Regions from separate parts of the Mycobacterium sp. DL genome, predicted to be linked through region 2. Evidence: riboswitches for the same ligand, from Rfam matches in the RefSeq annotation. Region 2 holds a riboswitch; the other holds the start of a gene.
What was found. A riboswitch is a leader RNA that binds a small molecule or an ion and turns the genes downstream of it on or off. The one in region 2 is predicted to bind cobalamin.
Positions count from the first base shown of each region.

Region 1: another riboswitch for cobalamin. It lies ahead of ABDC78_RS19670 (energy-coupling factor ABC transporter permease); the one in region 2 lies ahead of ABDC78_RS04835 (ABC transporter substrate-binding protein).

Region 1 is NZ_CP155796.1:4,119,250-4,140,642, reverse strand. Features, by position in the region: gene aztB (zinc ABC transporter permease AztB) at 1-44, opposite strand, end outside; gene aztA (zinc ABC transporter ATP-binding protein AztA) at 65-733, shown strand; gene ABDC78_RS19775 (hypothetical protein) at 726-1,085, opposite strand; gene ABDC78_RS19770 (5-oxoprolinase subunit PxpA) at 1,147-1,914, shown strand; gene ABDC78_RS19765 (ArsR family transcriptional regulator) at 1,929-2,261, opposite strand; gene ABDC78_RS19760 (MFS transporter) at 2,365-3,567, shown strand; gene ABDC78_RS19755 (MBL fold metallo-hydrolase) at 3,577-4,491, shown strand; gene ABDC78_RS19750 (SLC13 family permease) at 4,482-5,732, shown strand; gene rlmB (23S rRNA (guanosine(2251)-2'-O)-methyltransferase RlmB) at 5,729-6,670, opposite strand; gene cysS (cysteine--tRNA ligase) at 6,670-8,085, opposite strand; gene ispF (2-C-methyl-D-erythritol 2,4-cyclodiphosphate synthase) at 8,109-8,609, opposite strand; gene ABDC78_RS19730 (CarD family transcriptional regulator) at 8,615-9,103, opposite strand; gene ABDC78_RS19725 (hypothetical protein) at 9,409-10,011, shown strand; gene radA (DNA repair protein RadA) at 10,089-11,477, shown strand; gene disA (DNA integrity scanning diadenylate cyclase DisA) at 11,555-12,637, shown strand; gene ABDC78_RS19710 (hypothetical protein) at 12,647-13,420, opposite strand; gene ABDC78_RS19705 (carbonic anhydrase) at 13,480-14,100, opposite strand; gene ABDC78_RS19700 (A/G-specific adenine glycosylase) at 14,099-14,998, shown strand; gene ABDC78_RS19695 (helix-turn-helix domain-containing protein) at 15,098-16,081, opposite strand; gene ABDC78_RS19690 (hypothetical protein) at 16,154-16,405, shown strand; gene ABDC78_RS19685 (alpha/beta hydrolase) at 16,379-17,158, opposite strand; gene mhuD (mycobilin-forming heme oxygenase MhuD) at 17,168-17,527, shown strand; gene ABDC78_RS19675 (serine hydrolase) at 17,502-18,869, shown strand; cobalamin riboswitch at 18,901-19,104, shown strand; gene ABDC78_RS19670 (energy-coupling factor ABC transporter permease) at 19,144-19,857, shown strand; gene ABDC78_RS19665 (energy-coupling factor ABC transporter substrate-binding protein) at 19,859-20,260, shown strand; gene ABDC78_RS19660 (CbiQ family ECF transporter T component) at 20,270-21,016, shown strand; gene ABDC78_RS19655 (ABC transporter ATP-binding protein) at 21,013-21,393, shown strand, end outside.
Region 2 is NZ_CP155796.1:997,682-1,005,262, forward strand. Features, by position in the region: gene ABDC78_RS04825 (Uma2 family endonuclease) at 1-403, opposite strand, end outside; gene ABDC78_RS04830 (hypothetical protein) at 663-1,643, shown strand; cobalamin riboswitch at 1,936-2,076, shown strand; gene ABDC78_RS04835 (ABC transporter substrate-binding protein) at 2,117-3,145, shown strand; gene ABDC78_RS04840 (ABC transporter substrate-binding protein) at 3,142-4,152, shown strand; gene ABDC78_RS04845 (iron chelate uptake ABC transporter family permease subunit) at 4,149-5,174, shown strand; gene ABDC78_RS04850 (ABC transporter ATP-binding protein) at 5,171-5,932, shown strand; gene ABDC78_RS04855 (RNase H family protein) at 5,948-6,883, opposite strand; gene ABDC78_RS04860 (hypothetical protein) at 6,991-7,581, shown strand, end outside.

The DNA of each region.
Region 1 (21,393 bases), 3.1 Mb from region 2:
AGGACGACATCCGCCTCGAACGGTTCGGTCAACCAGTGCATCATGTCGTACACTCTTAGCAGTAATGACAATCATTTTCAATAAACAGTGCTCCAGGCATTCCGGTGTCGATGTGGATGGCCTCGACTTCGGCTATCCCGGAACCGTGGTGTTCCGGGACCTGACGGTGTCCATGACGCCCGGCGCCGTCACCGTTCTTGCGGGATCGAACGGATCGGGGAAGTCGACGCTGCTGGGCCTGATAGCCCGGGTCCTACGACCCGACCGCGGCCAGATCCGCGTCGGTGCAGGCAGCGTCGCCTTCGCGGTGCAGCGCAGCACTGTCACCGACTCCTTTCCGATCACCGTCGCCGACGCCGTGATGATGGGTCGCTGGCGCCACCTCGGCCTGCTCCGTCGCCCCGGTGCCGACGACCGCGCCATCGTTTCGAAATGGCTGGACGCTCTCGGCCTGGCGCATCTGCGCGACCGCAGAATGGGCGAACTGTCGGGTGGCCAACGGCAACGCGTGCTGTTGGCGCAGGCGTTCGCTCAGGAGGCTTCGATCCTGCTGCTCGACGAACCCACCACCGGTCTCGACGCTGCAACGCGCGCCGTGGTGACCGCTCACCTGCGGGCGATCGCCGACTCCGGCGCGACAGTCATCGCCGCCACACACGATGCGGACGTGATTCGCGCAGCCGATTTCCGCATCGACCTCGACGTGGCCGGCCGGACCGATGCGGCTAGCTGAACACTGTGAGCGGGAGCGCGACGAGACCGCTCTGCGCGCGTACCGACAGCACATAACGGCCGTCGGACGGGGCCGAAATGCGCAATGGCGCCACCACAAAACCGATCTCGCCGCCGAGACTGGATTCAGGCACGTCAAAATCGTGCTCCGTCGACCCGCCCCCGGGGGTGGTGATCGTCAGGTTGACCGTCGGCGCCTTGTCGAAAGGCTGCGTCTGGGTGAGAACCACGAGGGTCACCGGGATGACACGATCGGGACCGATGCGATATGTGTCGACCACACCGCCGCGGACATCGAGTTTGTTGTCGGCGACCGACGCGGACTCGGCGAGCATGGCACCAGTGACGATCACCGCCCCAAAGTACCTGAACGCTCCGCGCCAAGGCACCGATCACCACAGCTAGGCTGGCGACGTGCCAGCACTTTCGGTCGACCTCAACGCTGATCTCGGCGAAAGCTTCGGCGTGTGGACACTCGGCGACGACGAGGCCATGCTGGACATCGTCACTTCGGCGAATGTGGCCTGTGGCTTTCACGCTGGAGACGCAGCCACCTTGGCGCGCACCTGCCGCGCAGCGGCCAGTCGCGGTATCCGTATCGGCGCACAGGTGAGCTACCGAGATCTCGCCGGCTTCGGCAGGCGCTTCATCGACGTCGATCCTGAAGAGCTGACCGCCGATATCGTCTACCAGATCGGTGCCCTGCAAGCGCTGGCGCGAGTCGCGGGATCAAACCTCAGCTATGTCAAACCCCATGGGGCGCTGTACAACGCCGTTGTCACACACCACCATCAGGCACGCGCGGTAGCAGAGGCGGTGCACTCGGTGGACCCCGCGCTACCGGTGCTCGGCCTGGCAGGGTCGGTGCTCTTCACCGAACTCGAGCGGCTGGGTCTGCGGACGGTACCCGAGGCATTCGCCGACCGCTCCTACCGACCCGACGGCCAACTGGTGTCCCGCCGCGAAAGCAATGCGGTGCTCAGCGACGTCGATGAGATCACCGACCGGGTCATCTCGATGGTCACAGAAGGTCAGGTTCGCGCGGTGGACGGCTCGATGATCCCGACCGAGGTCGAATCTGTTTGTGTGCATGGAGATTCACCAGGTGCGGTGCAGATCGCGACGGCCGTGCGCGAACGGCTGGTAGCAGCGGGTGTGACGCTCGGTCCGTTCAGCGGCTGACCGGGCCGAGGAGGCTACCGATCGGCTTCGATGTTGGCGCTGCGTACCACGCTGCCGAGCAGTCCGGGAATGGCCGCCTCGACGTCGTCGAGGCGCAGGCGCTGGTAGGTCAGGCCGTCGATGACCAGTCGTTCGATGACGCCCGCCTCACGCAGGATCCGGAAGTGATGAGTTGCCGTCGACTTGTTGATTCCGTCATACAGAGCGCCGCACTGCAGAGGTGAGCCCGCATTGAAGAGTCGCCGCACGACCTCGAGGCGAACAGGATCCTGAATCGCGCCCAGCACCTGCTGCACCGACCCGACCGACTGGGCAGCAGAGTCGGCGACGCGCACTTCGTCGGCCAAAAGGTGTCCTTCACCACGGGCGGTTTGATGATTGTCGAACCCAGCGTACTCTCGACAAGGTTCGATGTTCGTCGAACCTACTCGACCGGGGAGTGACACTGCGATGGTGGCGTTCGACCGTTCGCTCAACGACACGCAATGGTGGGCCTACCCACTTCTGCTGGTGTTGAGCGGCGTAGCGCTCGGGGTCTCCGGGATACCCGCGCCGCTCTACGGCGTCTACGAGGCGAACTGGCACCTCTCCCCTCTCGCCACCACCGTCGTCTTCGCGGTCTACGCCGTGGCGGCGCTCGCCGCAGTCCTGGTGTCCGGCAAGATCTCCGACGTGGTCGGCCGCAAGCCGGTGCTCCTCGGGGCGCTGGCGGCACTGCTGGTCGGCCTCGGCGTGTTCCTGATCGCCGACAGCATGGCGATGCTGCTGTTCGCGCGCGCCATCCACGGTGCCGCGGTCGGTTCCATCGTCGTGGCCGGAGCGGCGGCACTGCTGGACCTGCGACCGGATCACGGAGTGCGGTCGGGCCAACTCAGCGGTGTCAGCTTCAACATCGGGATGACGGTCGCGATCCTGGGCTCGGCGCTGCTGGCCCAGTACGCACCCCACCCACTGCGCACGCCCTACGCGGTGGTCGCGGTGATCTGCCTGATCGTCGGTGTCGGCCTGGTGGCGCTGCGCGAACCCCACACCGCACGCACCCGCGGTCCGATCCGGATCGCCAAACCTGCCGTGCCGCAAGAGATCCGTGGCGACTTCTGGTTCTCGGCGCTCGGTGTCATGGCGTCCTGGTCCGTGCTCGGGGTACTGCTGTCGCTGTACCCGTCGCTGGCCGCCAGGCAGACCCACATCGACAATCTCGTCTTCGGTGGCGGCGTCGTCGGCCTCACCGCGTTCGCCGCCGCACTCGCCCAGCTCGCCGCGACCCGGCTCCCGGCGAGATACTCGGCGATCATCGGTGACGTCGGAATGGCGGTGTCGCTGCTGCTGACGATTCCGGTGCTACTGAGCCATCAGTGGCAGCTGGTGTTCGTCGCCGCCGCGCTGCTCGGCGTGACGTTCGGCCTCGGCTTCGGCGGGTCGCTGCGGCACCTGTCCGACGTCGTGCCCGCCGACCGCCGTGGCGAGACGATGTCGGCCTTCTATCTGCTGGCGTACACCGCGATGGCCGTGCCCACGCTCATCGCGGGGTGGGCGGCGACGCAGTGGGATCTCGCCTCGGTGTTCCCATGGTTCGCGGGCACCGTCGCCGCTGCCTGCCTCGGCGCCGCCATCGCGGGGACGCACAGCGTCAGGGCGGCGCGCACACCCTAGGGTGGCTCCATGCGTCTGAAGCTCGGCCGGCCCGACCTGAGCGGCTACAGTTCTCATTTCGACCTACCCGAGGCCTCCCAGGCGACCCCGCTGTCGGTGGCGTGGGGAGGCGTCACGACGCTACTCGTCGACGACGGCAGCTCAGCGGTCATGACCGACGGATTCTTCTCCCGGCCAGGACTTCTCAGCGTCGCCGCACGTCCACTGGTCTCATCGCGCGCACGTATCGACTCAGCCCTGTCACAGCTCGGAGTGAACCGCCTCGACGCGGTGGTTCCCGTGCACACCCACTTCGACCATGCAATGGACTCCGCGGTGGTTGCCGGGTTGACCGGTGCCCGACTGCTCGGCGGTGCGTCCGCGGCCTTCATCGGGCGTGGCCACGGTGTTGATCGTGTCGACACCGTCGAGTCGGGCGAGCCGGTGACCGTGGGCAACTTCGACATCACGCTGATCGAGGGCAGCCACTGCCCGCCGGATCGCTTTCCCGGCGCGATCACAGCACCGGTCGTCCCCCCGGCCAAGGTGTCGGCGTACAGATGTGGCGAGGCATGGTCCATGCTTCTGGACCACCGACCCACCGGCCGGGCGCTGCTGATCGTCGGTAGCGCGGGCTTCGTGCCGGGCGCGCTGACCGGCCGGCGTGCCGACGTGGTCTACCTGGGAGTCGGGCAACTGGGACTCCAGCCGCAGAGCTACCTCACCGAGTACTGGACACAGACCGTGCGGATGGTCGGCGCCCGCAGGGTCGTACTGATCCACTGGGACGACTTCTTCCGCCCGCTGGACAAGCCGCTGCGCGCGATACCGTACGCCGTCGACGATCTGGACGTCTCGATGCGAGTGCTGACCCGGCTGGCCGCCGAGGACAGCGTGCAGTTGCACTTGCCCACGCTCTGGCAACGCGCCGATCCATGGAGCTGACGTTCGCGCTGCTGGCGCTCGTCGCGGTGCTCGGATTCGCACTGATCCGGCCGCACGGATGGCCCGAGGCGATCGTGGCGGTACCGGCGGCGGCGCTGGTCCTCGCCACCGGCGCGATCTCCTGGCCCGCGGCGACGGCCGAAGTGGGCCGGCTACTGCCGGTGGTGGGATTCCTCGCCGCGGTATTGGTCCTGGCGCGGCTGTGTGACGACGAGGGACTGTTCCGCGCAGCCGGCCTGATGATGGCCAGAGCCACCTCGGGTAGCCAGAACCGTTTTCTGGCTTCGGTATTCGCCATCGCCGCCGCGGTGACCGCGATCCTCAGCCTGGACGCCACCGTGGTGCTGCTGACACCGGTCGTGCTGGCCACCGCGCGCACCCTCGCCGTTCCGGCCCGACCGCACGCGTACGCGACCGCACATCTGGCCAACAGCGCGTCTCTTCTGCTGCCGGTGTCCAACCTCACCAACCTGCTGGCGTTCAGCGCTGCCGGGTTGACATTCGTGCACTTCGCCGCCGTGATGACGTTGCCCTGGCTTGCCGCCATTGCCGTCGAGTTCATCTTGCTACGTTGGCTTTTCGCCAAGGACCTGGCAGTGCACCCCCGCCGGGATGCGCCGGTGGAGCCGATCGAGGTGCCGAAGTTCGCCCTCAGCGTGCTCGGCCTGACCCTCGTCGGCTTCGCCGTCACGTCCCTTCTCGGCTTCTCACCGGCGTGGGCTGCGATGGCCGGAGCTCTGGTGCTGGGTGTCCGCGGCCTCGCCCGCGGCCACACGTCCGCCGGTCGGATCGTCGCCGCGCTCGACATCCCCTTCCTCGCCTTTGTGCTCTGCCTCGGCGTCGTGGTCGCCGCGGTGATGAACAGCGGGCTGGAATCGGTGATGCAGCAGGTGATTCCCGACGGACAGGGCCTGCTCGCGCTGCTCGGGATCGCCGCCGTGGCCGCGGTACTGTCCAATGTCGTCAACAACCTCCCAGCCGTGCTGGTGCTGCTGCCGCTGGTGACCGCAGCCGGTCCCGCCGCGGTGCTCGCGGTGCTGATCGGGGTGAACATCGGGCCGAACCTGACCTATGTGGGCTCGCTGGCCAACCTGCTGTGGCGAACAGTGGTGCGCCGCGACATGACCGACGGCAGTGCCGGTTTCGTCGAGTTCAGCCGGGTCGGGCTGTTCACCACACCCGCCGTGCTGGTCGCGGCCGTTCTCGGCTTGTGGGCGGGAGTCCAGATCTTCGGGATCTAGGTCCTGCGCTGCCGGGCGATCTCGGCGAGCACGACGCCGGCCGCGACCGACGCATTGAGCGACTCGGTGGGACCGGCCATCGGGATGGACACGATGGCATCGCAGTTCTCCCGCACCAGCCGCGACAATCCCTTGCCCTCCGACCCGACCACGACCACGATCGGTCCGTCGCCGGCGATCTCGTCGATCGCGGTGTCCCCGTCGGCATCGAGGCCGACAACCTGCAGACCTGAATCCGCCCACTGCTTGAGCGTACGATTCAGATTCGTCGCCCGCGCCACGGGCAACCGCGCCGCCGCCCCGGCGCTGGTGCGCCACGCCACCGCGGTCACCGACGCCGATCTGCGCTGCGGGATCAGCACGCCGTGTCCGCCGAACGCCGCGACCGACCGGACGATGGCCCCCAGGTTGCGCGGGTCGGAGATGTTGTCCAGCGCCACCAGAAGCGGCGGGGCCGCTTCACGTTTCGCCTCGGCGAGCAGGTCGTCAGGATGGGCATAGTTGTAGGGCGGCACCTGCAGGGCCAGGCCCTGGTGCATGCCGTTGGCCGCGATCCGATCCAGGTCGTGGCGAGGCACCTCGAGTATCGAGATCCCCTTGTCGGCCGCGATCTGCACAGCTTCGGTGAGCCGTTCATCGGAGTCGGTTCCCAGCGCCACGTACAGCGCGGTCGCCGGCGCTCCGGCGCGCAGGCACTCCAGAACCGGGTTCCGGCCGAGGACGATCTCGGTCTCATCGGTCTTCTTGTGCCTGCCCTGCTGCTTGCGGGCGGCCTGAGCGGCGCGCTTGCCCGCCGGGTGGTGGGGCCGCTGACTCGCCGGCGGTGTCGCGCCCTTGCCTTCCAGCCCACGACGCCGGACGCCGCCCGACCCGACCGTCGGCCCCTTCTTGGTACCGGACTTGCGCACCGCGCCTCGCCGCTGGGAATTGCCCGCCATTACTTGTCCGTCCCGTCCGACAGTGACCACTGCGGGCCGTCAGAGGTGTCGGTGACCTCGATGCCCGCCTCCTTGAGCCGGTCGCGGATCGCGTCGGCTTCCGCCCAGTCGCGGCTTGCCCTGGCCTCGGCACGCCTGCGTACCTCAGCCTGCACCAACACGTCGACCGCCGCCAGCGCTGCCGACGTCTCGTCGCGCGACTCCCAGCGTTCGTCGAGCGGATCGGCACCGAGGATCCCCATCATCGCCCTGATCGACATCGCCTGGGTCAACGCTGTCTCGTGGTCTCCGGCATCCAGAGCCCGATTGCCTTCAGCACGTGCGGCATGTACCTCGGCGAGCGCGGCGGGCACCGCAAGGTCGTCGTCCAGCGCCGCGCCGAACTTCGCCGTCCACTCCCCCGGTGCCACCGCCCCGACGCGGCTGCGCACCCGGTGCAGGAAATCCTCGATCCCGGCGTATGCCTTCGCCGCGTCCTGCAGGGCGTTCTCGGAGAACTCCAGCATCGACCGGTAATGCGCGCTGCCCAGGTAGTAACGCAGCTCTGCTGCGCGAACCCGTTGCAGCACAGCAGGTATCGCCAGGACATTGCCCAATGACTTGCTCATCTTCTCGCCACCCATGGTGACCCAGCCGTTGTGCAGCCAGAACCGCGCGAACCCGTCACCGGCAGCTTCGGCCTGCGCGATCTCGTTCTCGTGGTGCGGGAAGACCAGGTCCATCCCCCCAGCGTGGATGTCGAACTCTGCGCCGAGGTACGCCTCGCACATCGCGACGCATTCGGTATGCCAGCCCGGCCGACCGCGACCCCATGGCGTCGGCCACGACGGCTCGCCCGGTTTCGCGCCCTTCCACAGAGTGAAGTCGCGCTGATCCCGCTTGCCGGTCGCGACACCCTCACCCTGGTGGACGTCGTCGGGCCGGTGCCCGGAGAGCTTGCCGTAGTCGGGAAGTGTCGCGACGTCGAAGTACACATCGCCGTCCCCGGCATAGGCGTGTCCCCGATCGATCAGATTCGCGATCAGTTCCACCATCTGGGTGATGTGGCCGGTCGCCCTGGGCTCTGCCGACGGCGGGAGCACCCCCAGCGCGTCGTACGCAGCGGTGAACGCACGCTCGTAGGTCGCCGCCCATTCCCACCACGGCCGTCCCGCATCGGCGGCCTTGTGCAGGATCTTGTCGTCGATGTCGGTGACGTTGCGGATGAACGCGACGTCAAAACCCTTGGCGGTCAGCCAGCGGCGCAGTACGTCGAACGCCACGCCGCTGCGGACGTGGCCGATGTGAGGTAGGCCCTGCACCGTCGCACCGCACAGGTAGATCGAGACGTGGCCGGGCCGCAGTGGCGCAAAATCGCGCACACCGCCAGACAAGGTGTCATAGAGCCGCATCACTGATGCGGGGCGTTCGGTCACGACGGGCCAGCTTACCGGCCAGATCAGGCCTGTTCGTCATCGCCGACCACATCGGCTGTCAGGAGTGCGGTGGCGATCGCCGCCAGGCCCTCGCCACGGCCGGTCAGGCCGAGGCCGTCGGTGGTGGTCGCGGACACCGACACGGGAGCGTCCAGGAGATCGGAGAGCAGCTGTTGCGCCTCGGCGCGTCGCGGACCGATCTTCGGGCGGTTGCCGATGACCTGTACCGCGGCGTTGCCCACCCGCATGCCTGCACCGGTCACCAGTGAGTGCACATGCCGGAGCATGTCCACTCCACTGACCCCGCGCCACTCGGGACGGTCGGTCCCGAAGACCTCCCCGATGTCGCCCAGGCCTGCTGCGGACAACAGTGCGTCACACAGGGCGTGGGCGGCAACGTCGCCGTCGGAGTGGCCGGCGCAACCGTCGGCGTCTTCGAACAGCAAGCCCAACAGCCAGCACGGACGCTCGGCTTCGATGGGGTGTACGTCGGTGCCGAGCCCGATTCTCGGGATCGACATCATTGCCTTCAGGAGGCGGTGGCGAGTGCCTCGTCGAGAATGGTCGCAGCCTTCTCGTCTTCGACGTTCTCGGCGAGCGCGAGCTCGCCCACCAGGATCTGCCGGGCCTTGGCCAGCATCCGCTTCTCGCCGGCCGACAGCCCACGCTCCTGGTCACGACGCCAGAGATCACGGACAACCTCGGCAACCTTGTTCACGTCGCCGGAAGCAAGCTTCTCGAGATTGGCCTTGTACCGGCGTGACCAGTTGGTCGGCTCTTCGGTGTGCGGAGCGCGCAGCACCTGGAAGACCTTGTCGAGGCCCTCCTGTCCGACGACATCGCGCACACCCACGTACTCGGCATTGTCAGCGGGTACCCGAACGGTGAGATCTCCCTGGGCGACCTTCAGGACGAGGTATTCCCTCTGCTCGCCCTTGATGGTCCGGGTTTCGATCGCCTCGATCAACGCAGCACCGTGGTGTGGATAGACGACGGTGTCTCCGACCTTAAAAATCATCAGTTTCGAGCCCCTTTCACCCCTCGATGTTAACACGGGCCGCCAAGGGGTGCGGATCAACTATGCAGGTCAGGGGCACAGAAGGTGCGGACCAGGGGTTGACATGCCACCGAATCCATGCAAGACCGGGGGTGTTTCGCGCCGGCGTCGCGGTAGCTGTCACGCAGTCGCCGACGTCCGGAACCGGCTGTCCGCGAGACGGTTCGCCCCTGCGCTACCGCGCGCACCGGTCACCTACTACTCTGCATAGTCGAACCCTAGTGACCGGCACGCATGTCGCCCCGTCGGCCGAGCAGGAGGCCCCAGTGAACCCCTTCGAACGGCGCACGCGTGCACACGGCAGGTCGGTCCCCGCTCTGGCGGCGTGCGGCGTGGCCGCGACCTTCCTGCTGAGCGCCTGCAGCGCCGGCCAGGTCGCCCAGACCGCCACCCAGGAACCCGCGATCAACGGCGTGAGCGCCCTGCTCGGCCCGATCGCACTGCGCAACATCCACCTGTACGCGGTCCAGACCACCGACTACGTCCAAGAGGGTCAGGATGTGGAGTTGGTCTTCGTCGCCGCCAATGCCTCGCCCGATGTTGCCGACGAACTCGTCTCGATCACCTCCGATGTCGGCACCGTGACGTTGTCCGGTGATACCGCTGTTCCGGTCAGCGGCTCGCTCAAGGTCGGGAAACCCGATGGCGAGCTCGCGGCGCTGGAGAACGTCGAGCCGGTGGACACCGCCCAGGCCACCGTGGCGCTGTCCGAGCCCATCACCAACGGACTGACGTACGACTTCACGTTCACCTTCGAGAAGGCCGGTGAGACGACGGTCGGCGTGCCGATCTCCGCGGGCGAGGCACCGCGTCGTGACCATCCGGTCGAATCCGGCCATTCCGGCGGGTCCTCGGGCGGCGGCCACTGAGGCCAACCCGCAGCGTCGACGCCCGACACGGCGCCGATCGCTGAGGTTCTGTCGGCCCCGGCGGTTACGGTCACCGCGTGACCCGGGCAAGTTCGAAAACGCGTTCGCAGTACCGCTGTTCGGAGTGCCACCACGTCACCGCGAAGTGGGTCGGCCGCTGCCCCGACTGTGGCACCTGGGGCACCGTCGACGAGGTCACTCTGACGGCGGGCACCGCGTCGGCGACCAGGCGGGCGGTCACACCCACCTCGCCCGCGGTGCCGATCAGCTCGATCGATCCCGGAGCCACCCGCCACTTCCACACCGGCGTGAGCGAATTGGACCGCGTTCTCGGTGGTGGCCTGGTGCCCGGATCGGTCACGCTCCTGGCAGGCGACCCGGGGGTCGGCAAGTCCACGCTGCTGCTCGAGGTCGCCCACCGATGGGCGCAGACGGGTCGGCGGGCGCTGTATCTGTCCGGGGAGGAGTCGGCGGGCCAGATCCGATTGCGGGCCGAGCGCACCGGTTGCTCGCACGACGAGGTCTACCTGGCCGCCGAGTCGGACCTGCAGACTGCTCTCGGCCACATCGAGGCCGTGCAGCCTTCACTTGTCGTCGTGGACTCCGTGCAGACGATGTCCACCGCCGAGGTCGACGGCGTCACCGGTGGGGTCACCCAGGTCCGGGCGGTGACCACCGCGCTGACGATGACGGCGAAGACCTCAGGCGTGGCGATACTGCTCGTCGGACACGTCACCAAGGACGGTGCCATCGCCGGGCCCCGCTCGCTGGAACACCTCGTCGACGTCGTGCTGCATTTCGAGGGTGATCGCTCCTCGGCACTGCGCATGGTGCGCGGTGTCAAGAACCGCTTCGGCGCCGCCGACGAGGTGGGTTGTTTTCTGTTGCACGACAACGGAATCGAGTGTGTATCCGATCCCTCCGGCCTGTTCCTCGACCAACGACCCAAGGCGGTGTCGGGCACCGCCGTGACGGTGACGCTCGACGGCAAGCGCCCGATGATCGGCGAGGTGCAGGCGCTGATCGGCTCACCGGCCAGCGGTAGCCCACGACGCGCGGTCAGCGGCATCGACTCCTCACGCGCCGCGATGATCACCGCGGTGCTGGAGAAACGGGCCAGGCTCCCGGTCGGAGCCAACGACATCTATCTGTCCACGGTGGGTGGCATGCGGTTGACCGACTCGTCGTCGGACCTCGCTGTGGCGCTGGCGATCGCGTCCGCCTTCACCGACCTGGCGATGCCGACGACAGCGGTGGCGATCGGTGAGGTCGGGCTGGCCGGGGACCTGCGGCGGGTGACCGGCATGGACCGCCGGCTGGCCGAAGCCGCCCGCCTCGGGTTCACCGTCGCGGTGGTGCCCGCCGGGGTGACCACCGCGCCGCCCGGGCTGCGGGTGGTTTCCGCCGACGACATCACCTCGGCGTTGCAGGCTCTGCGCCGGATCAGCCAGAATGGCGCGAACTGACATATGTCGGGGCAGATCGACGATCGATTCGTGGGGAACACATGGCCGTGAAGTCGACCGGACGGACGGGTCGAACGGTGGTGCAACTGGCCCGGCCGACGCTGCGGGAGACCATCGCCAGGCTGGCGCCCGGAACCGCACTGCGCGACGGCCTGGAGCGGATCCTGCGCGGCAGAACCGGCGCCTTGATAGTCATCGGTTACGACGACAGCGTCGAGACCATCTGCGACGGCGGGTTCTCGCTGGACGTCCGCTACGCGCCCACCCGGCTGCGCGAGCTGTCGAAGATGGACGGTGCGGTGGTGCTCTCCAGCGACGGGAGCCGGATCCTGCGGGCCAACGTCCAGCTGGTGCCCGACCCGTCCATCCCCACCGAGGAGTCCGGAACCAGGCACCGCTCCGCGGAGCGCACGGCGATCCAGACCGGATATCCGGTGATCTCGGTCAGCCACTCGATGAGCATCGTCACCGTCTACGTGGCCGGCGAGCGCCACGTGGTGCCCGAGTCGGCGACGATCCTGTCCCGCGCCAACCAGACCATCGACACCCTGGAGCGCTACAAGACCCGCCTCGAAGAGGTCGGCAGGCAACTCTCGACCGCCGAGATCGAGGACTTCGTGACGCTGCGCGACGTGATGACGGTGGTCCAGCGCCTGGAGATGGTGCGACGGATCAGCCTGGAGCTCGACTCCGACGTCGTCGAGTTGGGCACCGACGGGCGGCAGCTCAAACTGCAGCTCGACGAGCTGGTCGGTGACAACGACACCGACCGCGAGCTGATCGTGCGTGACTACCACGCCAATCCCGAGCCGCCGACGGCCGCTCAGGTCAGCGCGACCCTCGACGAACTCGACGGATTGTCCGACGGGGAGCTGCTCGACTTCACCACGCTGGCAAGGGTGTTCGGTTATCCGTCGACCGCCGAGGCCCAGGATTCGGCGATGGCGTCGCGCGGTTATCGCGCCATGGCGGGCATCCCGAGACTGCAGTTCGCGCACGTGGATCTGCTCGTGCGCTCCTTCGGCTCACTTCAGGGGCTGCTCGCGGCCAGCGCCAGCGATCTGCAGTCGGTGGAGGGCATCGGCTCGATGTGGGCGCGCCACATTCGAGAGGGTCTCTCTCAGCTCGCCGAGTCCACGATCGCCGACCGGCTGGCGTAGGGCTTCCGGTCAGCCGACCGGACCGGGAGTTCCCAGGTGCGGGGCCCCCTCGACCGGTACCTGACCCGGCTGGAGAGCCGAATCCGCGAGGGTGAACGGCACCGTCGCAGAGCGCAGGTTGCCCAGCTGGACTACCAGGTTGTAGGTGCCCGCCCCGATGGGCTGGCGCGGCAGCGGACAGTTGGGAGCCGAGCTCATCCCGGTCCAGGTCACCTCAGTCGTGACCTGCTCACCGGGCTGGAAGGTCTTGATCAACGTCTCGTTGGACGGCGCGCAGTCCAGGTTCGACCACAGCCGCTGGTTGTCCAGTGAGTACACATACGCGGCGAGGACGGCCGCGCCGACGTCGCGCTGGCAGGCGACCAGGCCGATGTTGGTGACGACCATCGTGAACTTCGGCTGATCGCCGACGACGTACTGCGGCACGTTGGTGATGCCCTTGACCGCCAGCGTGGAGTCCGGGCAGTCGTCCCCCTCCTGCAGGATCGGGGGCGGCACGACGGCAGCGGTCGGCGTCGGAGTCGGCGGCGGAGCATCCTGGGCCGGCGGCTGGACAGGCGATTTGACCTCGGGGTTCTCCCCCGGCAGCGGCGTGGGCGCGGCTGCTTCCTGGGCGGACGACTCGTTCGCGGTCGGCTGCTCGGAGCTGGTGCTGTTCATCACGACAACTGCGACGATCGCGGCGATCACCCCGATGACGAGCACACCGAGGCCGAGCGCCAGCGCCCTGCGTCGCCAGTAGATCTGGGTGGGCAGCGGGCCCTGCGGTTCTAGATCCAGCACATGTTCACGGTAAGGCCAGGTCACGCCGGGTCGTTCGAGGTTGCCCGGCGTGTCGCGCCTCAGCCTTCGCCGATCTCACCGATATGGTCGCGCAGCACCACCTGTCCGTCGGCCAGGTGGTAGGTCAGGCCGACGATGGCCAGGTCCCCCGAGCGCACCGCCTCGGCGATCGCCGTCGACCTGCTCAGCAGCTGTTTGCCGGTCTCGGTCACGTGCCTGGCCTCGAATTCGTCGATGCGGTTGAGGCCGTCGCGACGGCCCGACAGGATCGAGGGGATGACCCGCTCCACCACGTCGCGGACATAACCGCCAGGCACCTCACCGCTGTCGAGGGCAGCCAGGGTCGCGCCGACGGCGCCGCAGCTGTCGTGGCCCAGGACCGCGATCAGCGGGACCTTCAGGACGGTGACGGCGTACTCGATGGAGCCGAGCACCGAACTGTCGACCACGTGCCCGGCGGTGCGCACCACGAACATGTCGCCGAGGCCCTGGTCGAAGATGATCTCGGCGGCCACCCGGCTGTCGGCGCATCCGAAGACCACGGCGGTGGGTTTCTGGGCCGCTGCCAGGCTCGCCCGGTGCTCGATGCTCTGGCTGGGATGCTCGGCCTTACCGGCGACGAACCGCTCGTTACCCTCTCTGAGTGCTTTCCAAGCGGTCAACGGGCTTGTGTTGGGCATGGCCGTCATTCTGCCCGAGCGGGCCTCGATGATCGATTCGGGTGAACTGCTCGGCTGGTACGCCCATGCCCAGCGGGATCTGCCGTGGCGGCGTCCCGGGGTCTCCGCGTGGCAGATCCTGGTCAGTGAGTTCATGCTGCAGCAGACCCCGGTGGCACGGGTGGAACCGATCTGGCTGGACTGGATCGCCCGCTGGCCCACCCCGTCGGCGACTGCGGCCGCGAGCGCGGCCGACGTCCTGCGGGCATGGGGGAAGCTCGGCTATCCGCGGCGGGCCAAACGGTTGCACGAATGCGCGACGATGATCGCCGTCGAGCACGCGGATGTGGTTCCCGACGACGTCGACACCCTGCTCTCCCTGCCCGGCGTGGGAACCTACACAGCCCGCGCCGTCGCGTGTTTCGCTTACGGGCAACGGGTCCCGGTCGTCGACACGAACGTCCGGCGGGTGATCGCCCGGGCGGTGCACGGCCGCGAGGATGCGGGCTCGCCGTCGCCCCGCGACCTAGACGACGTCGCCAGGCTGCTCCCCGATGACGACACCGCACCGCAGTTCTCGGTCGCCGTGATGGAACTCGGTGCGACGGTGTGCACGGCCCGCGCACCGCGGTGCGGAGTGTGCCCGCTGAGTCACTGCACGTGGCGATCGCTGGGGTTCCCGGCGGGAACCGGCACCCCCCGCCGGACGCAACGGTATGCCGGCACCGATCGTCAGGTGCGTGGTCGGCTGCTCGATGTGTTGCGCGGCAATACTTTTCCCGTCAGCCGCGCCGAGCTCGATCTGGCGTGGACCACCGACACCGCCCAGCGGGACCGCGCGCTCGATTCACTGCTCGTCGACGGGTTGGTGGAGCAGACCGCAGACGGCCGGTTCGCGCTGGCCGGCGAGGCCGACTGACGGTCATGACGGTCATTGTGGACAGCACCCGCGGGTGTTAGCGGCTCCGGGTCACCGAGACGTGGGCAGCGCGCCGATCATGTTGCGCTCCAACATGTGTCAGGCAGTCGCGACGGCATCTGCCATGTCGACCCCGACGGAGTTGAACCGTCGCCGGTAGTCCGACGGCGTGACGCCGATGACCCGGCGGAAGTGGTGACGCAGCAGCGTCGCGGTGCCGAACCCTGACTGTTCGGCGATCCGGTCGACGTCCAGCGTCGTCTCCTCGAGCAACCGACGGGCGAACAGCACCCGCTGGTCGGTCACCCACTGCATCGGTGTCCGTCCCGTCTCCTCGACGAAGCGGCGCGCAAACGTCCGCGCCGACATGTGCGCACGCCGGGACAGCGTGGCCACCGTGTGCGGCTTCTCCAGGTTGGTCAGGATCCAGTCGAGGTGGGGCGCGAACCTCTCCGAACACCGCAACGGGATCGGCTGCTCGATGTACTGGCGCTGACCGCCGTCGCGTTGCGGCGGAACCACCATCCTTCGGGCGATCTTGTTGGTCACCTCGCTGCCCAGTTCGCGACGGACCAGGTGCAGACACGCGTCGATTCCCGCTGCCGTGCCCGCGCTGGTGATCAGGTTCCCGTCGTCGACGAACAACACGTTGCGGTCCACCTTCGCCGTCGGATACATCGCTGCGAGTGCATCGGCGTGCATCCAATGGGTGGTGCAGGGGCGTCCATCGAGTAGGCCGGCGGCGCCTGCGACGAACGCGCCCGAGCACACCGTGAGGATGATCGACCCGGACGCGGCGGCCCGACGGATGGCCTCGAGGGCCTCCTCGGAGTAGCTGCCGCCACCGATGGCGGGGATGGCGACCAGATCGGCGCCGATCAGGTCGTCGAGTCCGTGATCGGGGATGATCGTCGCCCCGACCGACGTCCGCAACGGTTTGCCCGGTTCGGGTCCACAGACCTTGAATTCGAAGTTGGGGACCCCGTCGGCGGACCGATCTATGCCGAATACCTCGCAGATGACGCCGAACTCGAAAACCGCAAGCCCGTCGAGCACCAGCGCGGACACACTCTTCAGTGACATGGCAGCATCTTATCGAAGAGTGTCGCTTCTGCCACTGTTGGCATGATGTTATCTGACCGCACTATTACTGCCATGAGTACCGCATTGATCGCCTTGATCCTTCTCTCGCCATTCGCTCTCGCGGCGCTGCTCGCCCGGACGGCTCACAGCTCGGGCTCGCTCCGACTGCACCTCGACCAGTTCCGGATCTCCGCCCCGATGAGCGGCCCGCTGTTCGAGGATCGTGGCTACTACCGTGCCCAACCCGACCCGGACGCCATCCGCACTCGCTTCGAGCAGCAGCCGTCGTGGCCGAGCTCAGGCGCCGCGGGTGACCGTCGATAGAAACGTCTCGACCGCCCCCCGATATTTCCCCGGCGCGTCGTCGTGGATCAGGTGCCCGGCGCCGGGCACCTGCAGATAGGTCGTCGCGGACCCGGTGTCGGCCATGGACTGCATCTGTCCCGGCGGAGTGACCGAGTTCCCGGCCTCCAGCAACAGGGTGGGCACCGACACCGACTGCCACTGGCTCCAGTAGTCGCGAGTCCCCCACTCAGCGGCGATCTCGATCCAGCGGGCCGGGTCGCCGTGCAGGCGCCAACCCGTGGCGGTGCGGTCGAAGGCCTCGAGGAAATACTGGCCTGCCACCGGACCGAATTCGTCGTACACCTGCTGCGCGGTGCTGAACTCCACGGGTAACGCATGCACCCACGGTTCCCACGGCCCGGTGGTCCGTCCCCGGAAGTCGGGAGCCATGTCCTCGACGACGACGGCGGCGACCATCTCCGGACACCGCGCAGCCAGACACCAGGAGTGCAGCGCCCCCATCGAATGCCCGACCAGGATGGCGGGCCTGCCGAGCGCCTCGACCGCGTCGCCGAGATCAGCGACGAAACGCTCGGTCGAGATGGGAAATCCGTCGTCCACCCCTCGGCCGCGGTGCCACGGCGCGTCGTAGGTGAAGACCTCGCCCCACCGGGCCAACCACGGCAGCTGACGCGACCAGGTGCTGCCCCGGCCCATCAGCCCGTGCACCAGCACCAGCGGCGGGCCGGACCCGCCGTGACCGGTCAGCAGAACGCCGGGATCGGAATCCATGGCCTCATCATGCCCAGAGCAGGCGGTAGCCTGATCACCGTGCCTAGCCAAAATCCCGTCGTGAAGATCAATGCGATCGAGGTTCCGCCCGACGCCGGTCCGGAACTGGAAAAGCGGTTCGCCCACCGCGCACACGCCGTCGACAACCAGCCCGGCTTCCTCGGCTTCCAATTGTTGCGGCCGGTCAAAGGCGAAAACCGCTACTTCGTGGTCACTCAGTGGGAATCCGACGAAGCGTTCCAGGCATGGGCGGCCGGGCCCGCCGCCGAAGCCCATGCCGGTCAGCGCGCAAATCCGGTCGCCACTGGCGCATCACTGTTGGAGTTCGAAGTTGTACTCGACGTTGCGGGGACCGACGCCTCGGCGTGAGGCAGACCGGGCTCGGCACCGAGCGACCACGCTGACGGTCGCGCTCGTCCTCGTCGCAGCCCTGGCCTGCGGATGTGCCACGTCGCGACCTGCGCCCACCGACGCCGCCCACGGCGTGCCCATCCAGATCAACACACCTCAGGGTCTGCGCGCCAAGCAGACCATGGACATGCTCAACAGCGACTGGCCGATCGGCGAGAACGGCGTGCGCACGCTGGCCGCTCCGCAGGCCGTCGAACATGTCGGCGTCACGCTGGACCGGATGTGGTGGGATCGGCCGTTCACCGTCACCAACGTCGACATCGGGGCCGGGCACGCCACGTTGGACGTGCTCACCTCCTACGACGTGCCCCAGACCATCGAGCTGCACACCGATGACACCACCGGGATGGTCGATCGCTTCCAGGTGTCACTCGTGCCGCCGGTGATCGATGACTGGAGCGACATCGACGCCGAGCTGACCAGGTCCGGCGCGCGGTACTCGTATCAGATCGCGAAGGTGACCGACGGCCGGTGCACCAAGGTGGCCGGCACCAACACCGACCTGTCGCTGCCTCTGGCGTCGATCTTCAAACTGTATGTGCTGCTCGCCGTCGCCGATGCGGTGAAAGCGGGCACGGTGCAGTGGTCCGACCCGCTGACGATCACCGAGGAAGCCAAGGCAGTCGGCTCACCGGAACTCGACGACCTGCCCCCCGGCTCCACGGTCACTGTCCGCGACGCCGCGCAGCAGATGATCTCGGCGAGCGACAACATGGCGACGGATCTGCTGATCGCCCGGCTGGGACCCGGCGCCATCGAGCGCGCGCTGGTTGCCGCCGGCCACCACGACCCCGCGAGCATGACGCCGTTCCCGACCATGCACGAACTGTTCTCGGTCGGCTGGGGTGAACCCGACCTTCGCGAGCAGTGGAAGCAGGCGTCGCCGCAGGGCCGCGCGCAACTGCTCCAGCAGACGAACTCCCGCCCCTACGAACCGGATCCGCACCGCACCCACACGCCGGCATCGGGCATCGGCGCCGAGTGGTACGGCAGCGCCGCCGACATCTGCCGCCTGCACGCCGCGCTCCAGACGGCGGCGGTGGGCGAGGCCGCGCCGGTCAGAGACATCCTGTCGGCGGTCCGCGGAATCGACCTCGACCAGCAGGAGTGGCCCTACGTCGGAGCCAAGGCGGGCAACCTGCCCGGCGATCTGACCTTCAGCTGGTACGCCGTCGACCGCGCCGGACAGCCCTGGGTGGTGAGCCTGCAGGCGAACTGGCCGGAGTACCGCAGCCAGACCGCGGCCGCGTGGCTGATGTCGATCGTCACCCAGGCGTTCACCCTGATCCCGAAGCCCTGATCCCGAAGCCCCGGGTCAGCCTCGCCCGGAGGTACACTCCGTCTGCTGCGGTGTACGGGAACCCGGTGTGAAACCGGGGCGGCCCTCGCCACTGTGAACGGGAAGTCAGTGTCCACCCATGCCACTGCTTGCGCCTCCGGCGCGAGTGGGAAGGCGGACACCGGCGTACCGGCCCACCTCAGGTGGTCCGGTGGACCCGTGAGCCAGGAGACCGACCGCGGCACCGATTGACAATGCCTACGAGGTGCTGGGCGGAAAGGTACACGTCAGAATCATGCATATTGCAGAGGGGTTCCTACCCCCGGTGCACGCGGTGGCCTGGACCATCGCGGCCGCGCCATTCGTCGTCTACGGGGCCAGGCAGGTCGTTGTCACCGTCAAGACCCATCCGTCCTCAGGCCCGCTGCTCGCCGCGGTCGGCGCGTTCTCGTTTGTCATGTCTGCGATCAAACTGCCCTCGGTAACCGGGTCGAGTTCGCACCCCACAGGGACCGGACTCGGGACCGCCATTTTCAAACCGCCGGTGATGGCCTTTCTGGGGACGATCGTCCTGCTGTTCCAGGCGCTGTTACTCGCACACGGCGGCATCACCACGCTCGGCGCGAACGCGTTCTCGATGGCGATCGCAGGGCCCTGGGCCGGCTTCGCGGTGTTCTTCTTTCTCCGCAGGGTCGGGGTCGGGGTGCTGCCCGCGGTGTTCGCGCTGGCCTTCGTCGCCGACCTCGTGACCTACATCGTCACGAGTATCCAACTGGCACTGGCATTTCCGTCCTCGGTGGGCGGCTTCTGGGAGAGCCTCGCCGAGTTCATGGGCGTCTTCGCGATCACCCAGGTCCCGTTGGCGATCGTCGAGGGACTCATCACCGTCGTCGTCGTCCGCGTGCTGATGCAGGTCGCCTCGTCGGAGCTTCTGAGCCTGGGCTTCCTCAAGAACAAGGAAATGCCGGCCGGCGACGAGCACCGCATCGGCGATCGTGAGGGGGTCTGACATGAGCACCCGAGATGACAAACCACGCTCGGAAGGGCGCACCACGGTCCTGCTGGCGATCTCACTTCTGGTCCTCGCCGTCGCGATCACCGTCGGATCGCTGTTCTACGGTTACGCCGCCGACGCCGACGCCGAGTTCGGCGGCGCCGACGGGCAGGCAGAAGAGGTGATCACCGAAATCAACGAGGACTACGAGCCGTGGTTCTCCCCGCTAGTCGGCGAGCTACCGGGCGAGGTCGAGTCCGGCCTGTTCGCGCTCCAGGCCGGACTCGGTGGCATCATCCTCGGCGGCGGGATCGGGTGGTATGCAGGCCGCAACCGTGGACGTAAGGAGTCGATCCCCCCGATCGCGGCCCCTGCACCGTCGGCCCGAGCCGCCGAGGGGGAACGCGGCGGCGACTGAGCCGCACCCGTGAACCCCCTCGAAATCAGCGCGGCCCACAACCGGTGGTCGACCGACCCTGCCGTGGAGAAGGTCTGCCTCTACGGAGGGCTGCTCCTGTGTGCGATGGTGCTGCCACCGCGCACCGGGGCGCCCCTCGTGCTTCTCGCAACGGTGGTGGCGACGCTCGCCTACGCCCGGGTGTCGGCGCGCCTGTTCCTGCTCGCGCTGCTGGGCCCGGTCCTGTTCATCGCGCTGGGATCGGTGCCGATCGCGGTGAGCCTGCACGGCGGGCCGCATCTGGAGCCCGGCGGTGTGGACCTCGCCGTCGACACCGTGCTGCGGGCGATCGCCGCGTCGGCCGCGACCATCGGCCTGGCGGTGACGACACTGATGGCAGACCTGCTCGACCTGGCTCGCCGGGCGGGTGTGCCCGCCTCGCTGTGCCATGTCGCCGACCTGACGTACCGACTCGTCGGCATCTTCGTGCAATCGGCCCGTGCATGCAGGGAGGCGGTCGGGCTGCGCCTCGGCATGAGGGACGCGCGGGGTGCCGTCGCCGTGATCGGCGCTCAATCCGCGCTGATCTTCGTTCGTGCCACCGACCGCGCCCGGGCCATGTCGGAAGCGATGTCGCTGCGCGCGGAACCCGGCATGACCGCAGTGCTCACCGACGACCGACGGGCGCGCCCGGCCCGGCTCGCCGGGACCGCTGCGCTGCTCGGCGTGATCTCGGTGACGGCGACTTTGACCTGGAGGACCTGGAGTGGTGCGTGACTGACGAACCCGAGGTCCTCGGATTGGAAGAGGTCGGGTTCGCGTTCCCGCGGGGGCCGAGGATCTTCGACAGTGTGGACCTGTCGCTGCGGCCGGGCCAGCGGATCGTGTTGCTGGGGGCCAACGGCTCCGGCAAGACGACGCTGCTTCGGATCCTCGTCGGTCTCACGAAGCCGACCACCGGCACGCTCCGGCTCGACGGGACGGCGCTCACCGGCTCCCGGGCAGACCGGACCCGCCTGCGCACCCGGGTGCAGATGGTGCTCCAGGAACCGGACGACCAGATCGTCGCCGCGACGGTGCGCGCGGACGTTTCGTTCGGGCCGACGAACCTCGGCCTACCCCGCACAGAGGTGGTGGCCCGGGTAGACGACGCG
Region 2 (7,581 bases):
TGCCCGCCTTGGCATATTCGTCGAGCTTCATGACGTGATCGGTCCCTCGCGAACCCGGCGAGACGATCTCGACGACGAGCAAGACATCGGCTGCCGCGACCCGGGCGGCGCGCCGCTCGACTACGCGCTCCGGTATGACGACGATGTCGGGGTCGCGGACACTCGGCGGGAACGATGCTCTCGTGATCACCTCGATCTCGGGCAGTGCTTCGAGGCCCTCTGGCAGATGATCGTCGAGGAGGCGAGTGAGCCGCTTTGAAATGCGTTGATGCCATAGCTGCGGCCGCGGCGACATGGTCAGGGTTCCCTCACTGAGTTCCCACCGTCGCGTCGGGTCGAGCTCGAGCGCATCCCATTGCTCGAGGCTGAGCAAACCGGGAGGCAGGTGCGCAAGGTCGGACACCGGACACCTCCTTTCGGATCGAACTCAGGTAAGTGCAGGTTACGCGCAACAGCGATCACTTCGGAGTCTGGTGGACCCCGCCGACAAACGAATGCCCGCGATGGCGTCGGTGATGCGTATCCACGCTCATTCATCACAAGTCTGCGCGTTATCCACAGTTGACGCCGTGCAGCTGCATTCACGCGTCCGTTCGTCGAACCCGCGACCGACACTCGACTGACATCGGCGCGCGATCCGCGTCATCACAGATCGGGGCGACATGGGAAACAGGGCGAACTTCGTCATCGTCAAAGATCAGGATTGGCAGCTGTACTACTCACATTGGGGCGGCTGCCGCATGCTCGACGCGTTGATCGGCGGACCCGGCCTCGCGTTGCGGTACGCGGCCTCGCTTCGGCAATGCGAGAAGGATGCGTGGTGCGACCCGGGGTGGGCCGACGGCGGCGCGGTGGTGGATCTGGACCGTCACCGCGTGCTGTTCTTCGGTGAATCATTGATGGTGGAGATGAACACGCGCCGCGCGCTGATGAGGGTGCTCGCCACGGTCTGGTCGGGCTACGAGATCTGCTGGGCATACGACGGAACTGCTGAGCTGGCAGGCTATGTCGGAGCAGAGCTGCGTCAGTCGCCGTGGGACAGGAAGCCGACGCTGAAGCTTGCCCGGCAACGGAATCAGATGTGCCACCTCGTCTCAGTGATCGACGCCGAGGGGAAGCTGCGATTCTGGCCGTTGTGGTGGCACCTCAGCAAGGGGTGGCACGGACCGGAGCTGTTGAACAGGTTGCCCGGTCGGGGTGTCGGCCGCATCATGCTCGGCAAGATCCCGGAGGGCGGCATCCACATCGATGTGCCCCGAAAGACATTGGGGGCGTGGCAGACAGCCGATACAATGGGATTCTTCGCAGCACTTCCGGAGGTGTGGAACGGTTGGCAGGCGGAGATTTGGGAAGACCGCTTCGAGGAACACGTCGGGCGGTGTGGCGGCGATCTTCGGGTACCTGCACTGGACGTGGTCGCCGGCGTAGACAGCGCCGAGGTGCGGATCGGCGAGCGGGTACACGAGAGCTTCGAGGACAGCCCGGCAGGGCAGGTCGTCAAACTCGCGGAACTCTTTGCGCCCACGGCGCCCGGGTTCGTGGTCAGCGACGACGCGGTGTCCGACGCTGCGGTCCGCCCCACGACGGCCGAGTGGTCGCGCTTCGTCGCCGCGTGCGATCTACTGCGTGCAGAGGCAGCATGAGACGAGCTACCGTGCGTCAGCTATAGAGGTACCAATGCCTGCGAAAGCTCCCTGGCCACAGTGGCTTCCGCCAGTTCGCTACTGACCTAGGCGGGACAGGTCCGCAGTTGCCTACCGTGCCAGGTTGAAGAAAGCGCCGGGCGTGTGCGTCATCCTTTGCGGGCCCTATGGCCGAGATCTACGTGACGGCTGTCGATCGCGGCGACTCGATGCCAGTTCACGACCCTGAGGTCGATGTGGCCACGAGGCGTCGAACGGACTCGCTTCACAGACGCAGCGGCCGACGTCCCCGTCGAGGGCCGCCAATTGCAGCACTTGCTACAGTGCCAGGCGAGGGAGTCGGGAATCTGGTGTGAATCCAGGGCTGACGCGCAACGGTATGGGCCTCCACAGGGCCTGAGTCCGACCGCCGGCTTCCTCACGAAATGTCGAGTGGCTCCGCGAAATGAGCCTGACACCGAAGGAAGTGCGCTGTGCGCTCCGTCGCCACGTTGGTGGTTCTTGTCTTTGTCGTCGTCGGATGCGGACGCGCCGAAGATATTCCGCCGGTCGCGGGCGCGGCAGCCCCTGCTGATCCCGGCCGCACCAGCTATCCGCTGACCCTCACCAACTGCGGCGTAGAGGTGACGTTTGACGGCCCACCGCAGCGCGCCGTGTCGCTGTACCAGGCCTCCACCGAGATCCTGCTGTCGCTGGGCCTGGCTGACCGCATGGTCGGCACCTCCACCTGGTTCGACCCGGTGCTACCGAACCTGGCGGCCGCCAATGACACCGTGCCGCGACTGGCCGACAACGACCCCTCCCTGGAGGTGGTGCTCGACGCCGAACCCGACCTCGTCACCTCGGCCAGCGCGCACACCTTCACCCCCGCCGCCGTCGCCGAGCGAAGCCGGTTCGCCGATCTCGGTATCCCGACCTACCAGTCGCCGTCGGTATGCGTCGGCGCCGAGGTCAACGGTGAAGACGTCACCCGCACCGAACCCCTGCGCACCGACACGCTGTTCCAGGAGATCACCGATCTGGCGCAGATTTTCGACGTCCAGGACCGCGGCGCCGACCTGGTCACCGAACTGCAGCAGCGCCTTGACAAGGTGATCCCCGAGAATGTCGACGGACCGCAGCCGACGGTCGCGTTCTGGTTCTCCGGCGTCAAAACCCCCTACATGGCGGGCTGCTGCTCGGCTCCCGGGATGTACGCCGAGATCGTCGACGCATCAAACGTATTCGCCGATTCGCAACAGGACTGGCCGGAGGTCAGCTGGGAGGCGGTGGCCGACCGCAACCCCGACGTGCTGGTGCTGGCGGACCTGAGCCGCAAGCGCATCGAGGGTGATTCGTTGGACACCAAAAAGGAGTTCCTCGAAACCAATCCGATCACCCGAAACATGGATGCGGTGCAGCAGCAGCGCTATGTGGTGCTCACCGGCTCGGAACTGGACCCGGGGATCCGCGAGATCGACGCAATCGAGAAGCTGGCTGCGGGCCTGGAGGTTCGAGGATGATCCGCTTACTTGTGGCTTTGGCCGCAGTCATGGTTATGGTGGGCTGCAGCACCGAGCCCGCACCCGAAACCACCACGACTGCAGCCGATTACCCACTGACGGTGCAGAACTGCGGCCGCGACACCATCGTCGAGGCTCCGCCGCAGCGGGTGGTGTCACTGAACCAAAGCTCCACCGAGATCCTGCTGTCCCTGGGGTTGGCCGACAGGATGGCCGGCACCGCGACGTGGACCGACCCGGTCCGGGACAACCTGGCGGCCGCCAACGAGGCGGTGCCCCGCCTGGCGGAGAACAAGCCCTCATTCGAGACCGTGCTGGACGTGGATCCCGACCTGGTCACCGCGTCGTTCGTCGGCACGCTCGGACCGGGTGGGGTCGCCGACAACGGCCAGTTCGAACAGCTCGGTGTGCCGACGTATATGGCGCCCAGCGACTGCGAGGGCAAGGTCAGCTCCAGCGAGGACGGCGCCCGCACCGACCCGCTCACAATGGACCTGATCTACAAGGAAATCAACGAACTGGCAGCCATTTTCGACGTATCGGACCGTGGAGATCAGCTCGTCGGCGCGTTGCAACAGCGTCTGGATGCCGTGCAACCGGTGGTCACCGACGTCGACGCGGCGTTCTGGTTCTCCGACACTCGCACCCCGTACATGGCCGGCTGCTGCGGATCGCCGGGAATCATCGCCGCAGAGACCGGGCTGCGCAACGTCTTCGACGACACGCAGGACGAGTGGCCGCAGGTCAGCTGGGAGACCGTCGCCGAACGCGATCCCGACGTGCTGGTGCTGGCCGACCTGAGCCGGCGCACGATCGAGGGCGACGCCCTCGGATCGAAAATCGCTTTCCTGGAATCGAATCCGGTGACCAGCCAGCTCAGCGCCGTCCGCGACAAGCGTTACATCGTCGTCAGCGGCGCCGATCTCAACCCGTCCATCCGCACCGTCGACGGCGTCGAGAAGGTCGCCGACGGGCTGACCGAGTTCGGGCTCTCGGCCCCGCAGTGAGAACCCGACCCTGGCTGCTGCCTGCGCTGTGGGCGGCCAGCCTGGTGCTGCTGATCCTGTCGGCGGCGGTGGCGATCACCATCGGGCCGGCGTCGATCTCGGTGCCCGACGTCTACGCCGTGGTCGTCCACCACCTCGGCGGTCCCGCGTCGGGAGTATCACGACTGCAGGACGGCATCGTCTGGCAGCTGCGGCTTCCACGTGCTCTGCTGGCGGCGCTGTGCGGCGCCGGACTGGCGCTCTGCGGTGCGATCCTGCAGTCGCTGCTGCGCAACCCGCTGGCGGATCCGTTTGTACTCGGGGTGTCCTCGGGAGCGTCGACCGGGGCAGTGCTCGTCGCGGTGCTCGGGGTCGGGGGCGGCGCGCTGACACTGTCCGGCGGCGCATTCGTCGGCGCGGTGGTGTCCTTCGCGCTGGTGCTGACCCTGGCCTACTTCGCCGGCGGCGGCACCGACCGCGTGGTGCTCGCGGGAGTAGCCGGCACGCAACTGTTCTCGGCGCTGACGTCGTTTGTGGTGCTGTCGTCGGCCAACGCCGAGCAGACCCGCGGTGTGCTGTTCTGGCTGCTCGGGTCGCTGTCGGGCGCGTCGTGGACCGATGTGTGGTTGTGTGCAGCGGTGGTGGGTTTCGGCCTGGTGTGCTGCCTGCTGATGGCGTCGACGATGGATGCGTTCGCGTTCGGGCAGGACACCGCGGCGACGCTCGGGGTGTCGGTGCACCGCACCCGTGCGGTGCTGCTGGTGCTCACCGCGCTGATGACGGCGACGGTGGTCGCCGCGGCGGGTGCGATCGGCTTCGTCGGCCTGGTGCTGCCGCACGCCGCGCGGTTCCTCGTCGGGCCCGGCCACACCAGGTTGCTACCGACCGTCGCGCTGCTGGGCGCGATCTTCATGGTGTGGGTCGACGCGCTGGCGCGGACGGTGTTCCAACCGCAGGAACTGCCGACCGGGGTCGTCACCGCACTCATCGGTGTGCCGGCGTTCGCGCTGATCCTGTTCCGCCGTCGAGGTGTCGCAGCATGACGCTTCGCGCGATCGATGTGACCTGGACACGGTCGGGCAAGGTGGTGCTCGACCGCGTGTCCGTGCATCCCGAACCGGGCTGTGTGCTCGGACTGTTGGGGCCCAACGGATCTGGCAAGTCATCGCTGCTACGGCTGCTGGCCGGACTCGATCATCCCGACTTCGGACGGGTGGAGTTGCACGGCTCGTTGCTGGGCAGCGTCCGGCGCAAGGAGGTGGCCCGGGCGGTGGCGATGGTCGGCCAGCATGCCGACACCGAGTTGGACATCCGCGTCGCCGAGGTGGTCCGGCTGGGGCGACTGCCGCACCGGCGGGTGTTCGGCGCCGACCCCGACGCGGACGTCGCGGTGCACGATGCGTTGGCAGCGACAGGACTCTCCGACATGGGGGATCGACTGTGGCACAGCCTCTCCGGCGGAGAGAGGCAACGTGTCCAGATCGCGCGGGCTCTTGCGCAGCGTCCCACCGAACTGCTGCTCGACGAGCCGACCAACCATCTCGACATCGCGCACCAACTCGAGATCCTGGCGCTGGTAGGGCATCTCGACGTAACTGCGATCGTCGCGCTGCACGACCTGAACCTGGCCGCGATGTTCTGCGACCAGTTGGTGGTGCTGGACGCGGGGCGGGTGGTGGCCGCCGGTGCGCCCGCGACGGTTCTCACCGAGCAGCTGATCGCACAGGTCTACGGGGTGCAGAGCCGGGTCGGCTCCGAGCGCGGACGCCCCTTCATCCGTTTCGACGCGCCACGCCGGTGATCCTGCCTGGCGGTCCTAAGCCGTCTGCTTGCTGTTGAACTCCCGTGCGAATGTCTCGGCGAGACCCTGCGCGCGGCGGTGATACTCGGGGCCGTCGAGGGTGCTGTCGCCCAACGCATATCGCGAAGCAAGGCGCGCCAGGGCGTCGGCGCCCTCATTGAGGGGCTCACCTCGGTGGCCCTTCACCCACACCGGTGTGATCCGCGCGCGGTCCTCCTGGATCATCCGCTGCGCCCGAACGAGTCCCGGCGTCTTGCCGCTGGTGCGGAAGGCCGAGTATCCCTCCGGGAGCACATCCTCACCGGCCATCCAGCGCTTCACCATCGCCACCGCGAGCTTGCTGTCACTGAAGACTGTGATGTTACGCCCGCGCAGTTTCTGCACCGCCGCCCCGATCGCGCGCAACTCCGCGACCAACACCACCTTCGGGCCGATCAACTTCGTCGAATGCCGAAATCCCTGCAGGCCGTACTCACCCGTCGACGCGAGCCACCCGTAGCCGGTGAACTTGCCCCGCACCGAGCCGTCCGTCGCAACGCATACCGGCTCTGCCTGCGCCGCAACCTGTCTGGATTCACGCAGCCCCGCAAAGGCTTGCCGTACCAGCTTCTCGTCGGAGAGCCTCGGCCGTTCGATCCAGACCCCGGGCATCAGCAGCGCGATCTCGTCGCGCAGCGCCCACAGCATGCTGCGCGTCGGCACCTGCAGCAGAAACAGAAACCGTTCCGAGTCGGATGCCGCCCGGATGCCGCTGATGACGTCGAGTAAAGCGGTGTCGATGGACTCGGCCCCGACTGTGCCGCTCCAGTGTTGCTCGTCGGCCCCCGCCGCGGAGTACCGGAACATGGTTTCGCCGCGTTGGGTGACGACTACCGCGACCGGGAGCATCGGGCGCGGCCGCGCCGGCACGATGTCGATCCGGCGCGACGGCGCCGTGGGCTTGGATGCCATATCCGTCTCCTCCCCAGGTGGATAGGTGTGATCGCACTCTATGGGGACGGTCTGACACGCTGCCCGACCGCTCCGACCTGTCGGCCGTCGCGGGTAACGTCCGCTCCGTGAACGAGGCACGCAAGCGTCGAAAGGCCAAGCAGGCGCGTCGTGATGCACAGCGGATCAGAGCGCGCGAGCCGGAGACGCCTGACGAAACGCCGTTGATCGACGAGGTGCGTAGGGCGTTGGCCGGCCCCCCGCTCGAGCTACTCGGCATGGTGAGCATGCTCATCGAAGCGACCAAACCCGACCCGCTGGCGTGGCTGCCGTCGCGCCCGAAGCGGGAGACGGTCGACCTCGCGCGCCTGCTGGACAGTTTGGTCGGCGTCCACGTCCGCGAGACGACCGCCCTGCTTGCCGTACTGGGCGAACTCCTCGATGCCAGCGATGCACAACAGCGATGCCGCCGGGAGGTCGCCGCCCGGCAGGACGTCATGCCACCGTGGATCGCAGATCTGGCGGACGTCGACGTGTATCGGGCGGTGCGGAAAACCCACGTGCTCGGTGACGGCGACGAAATACTGATCGGCGCGAAGCTTGCCACCGGCGACGAACTGACCTGCGCCGCGTATGTCGACCACGCTCTGTACTCCGTCGTCAAAGATGCCTTCGTCATCCCGGATTCGATCGACACCGTGGTCCGCGTGGCCTCAGAG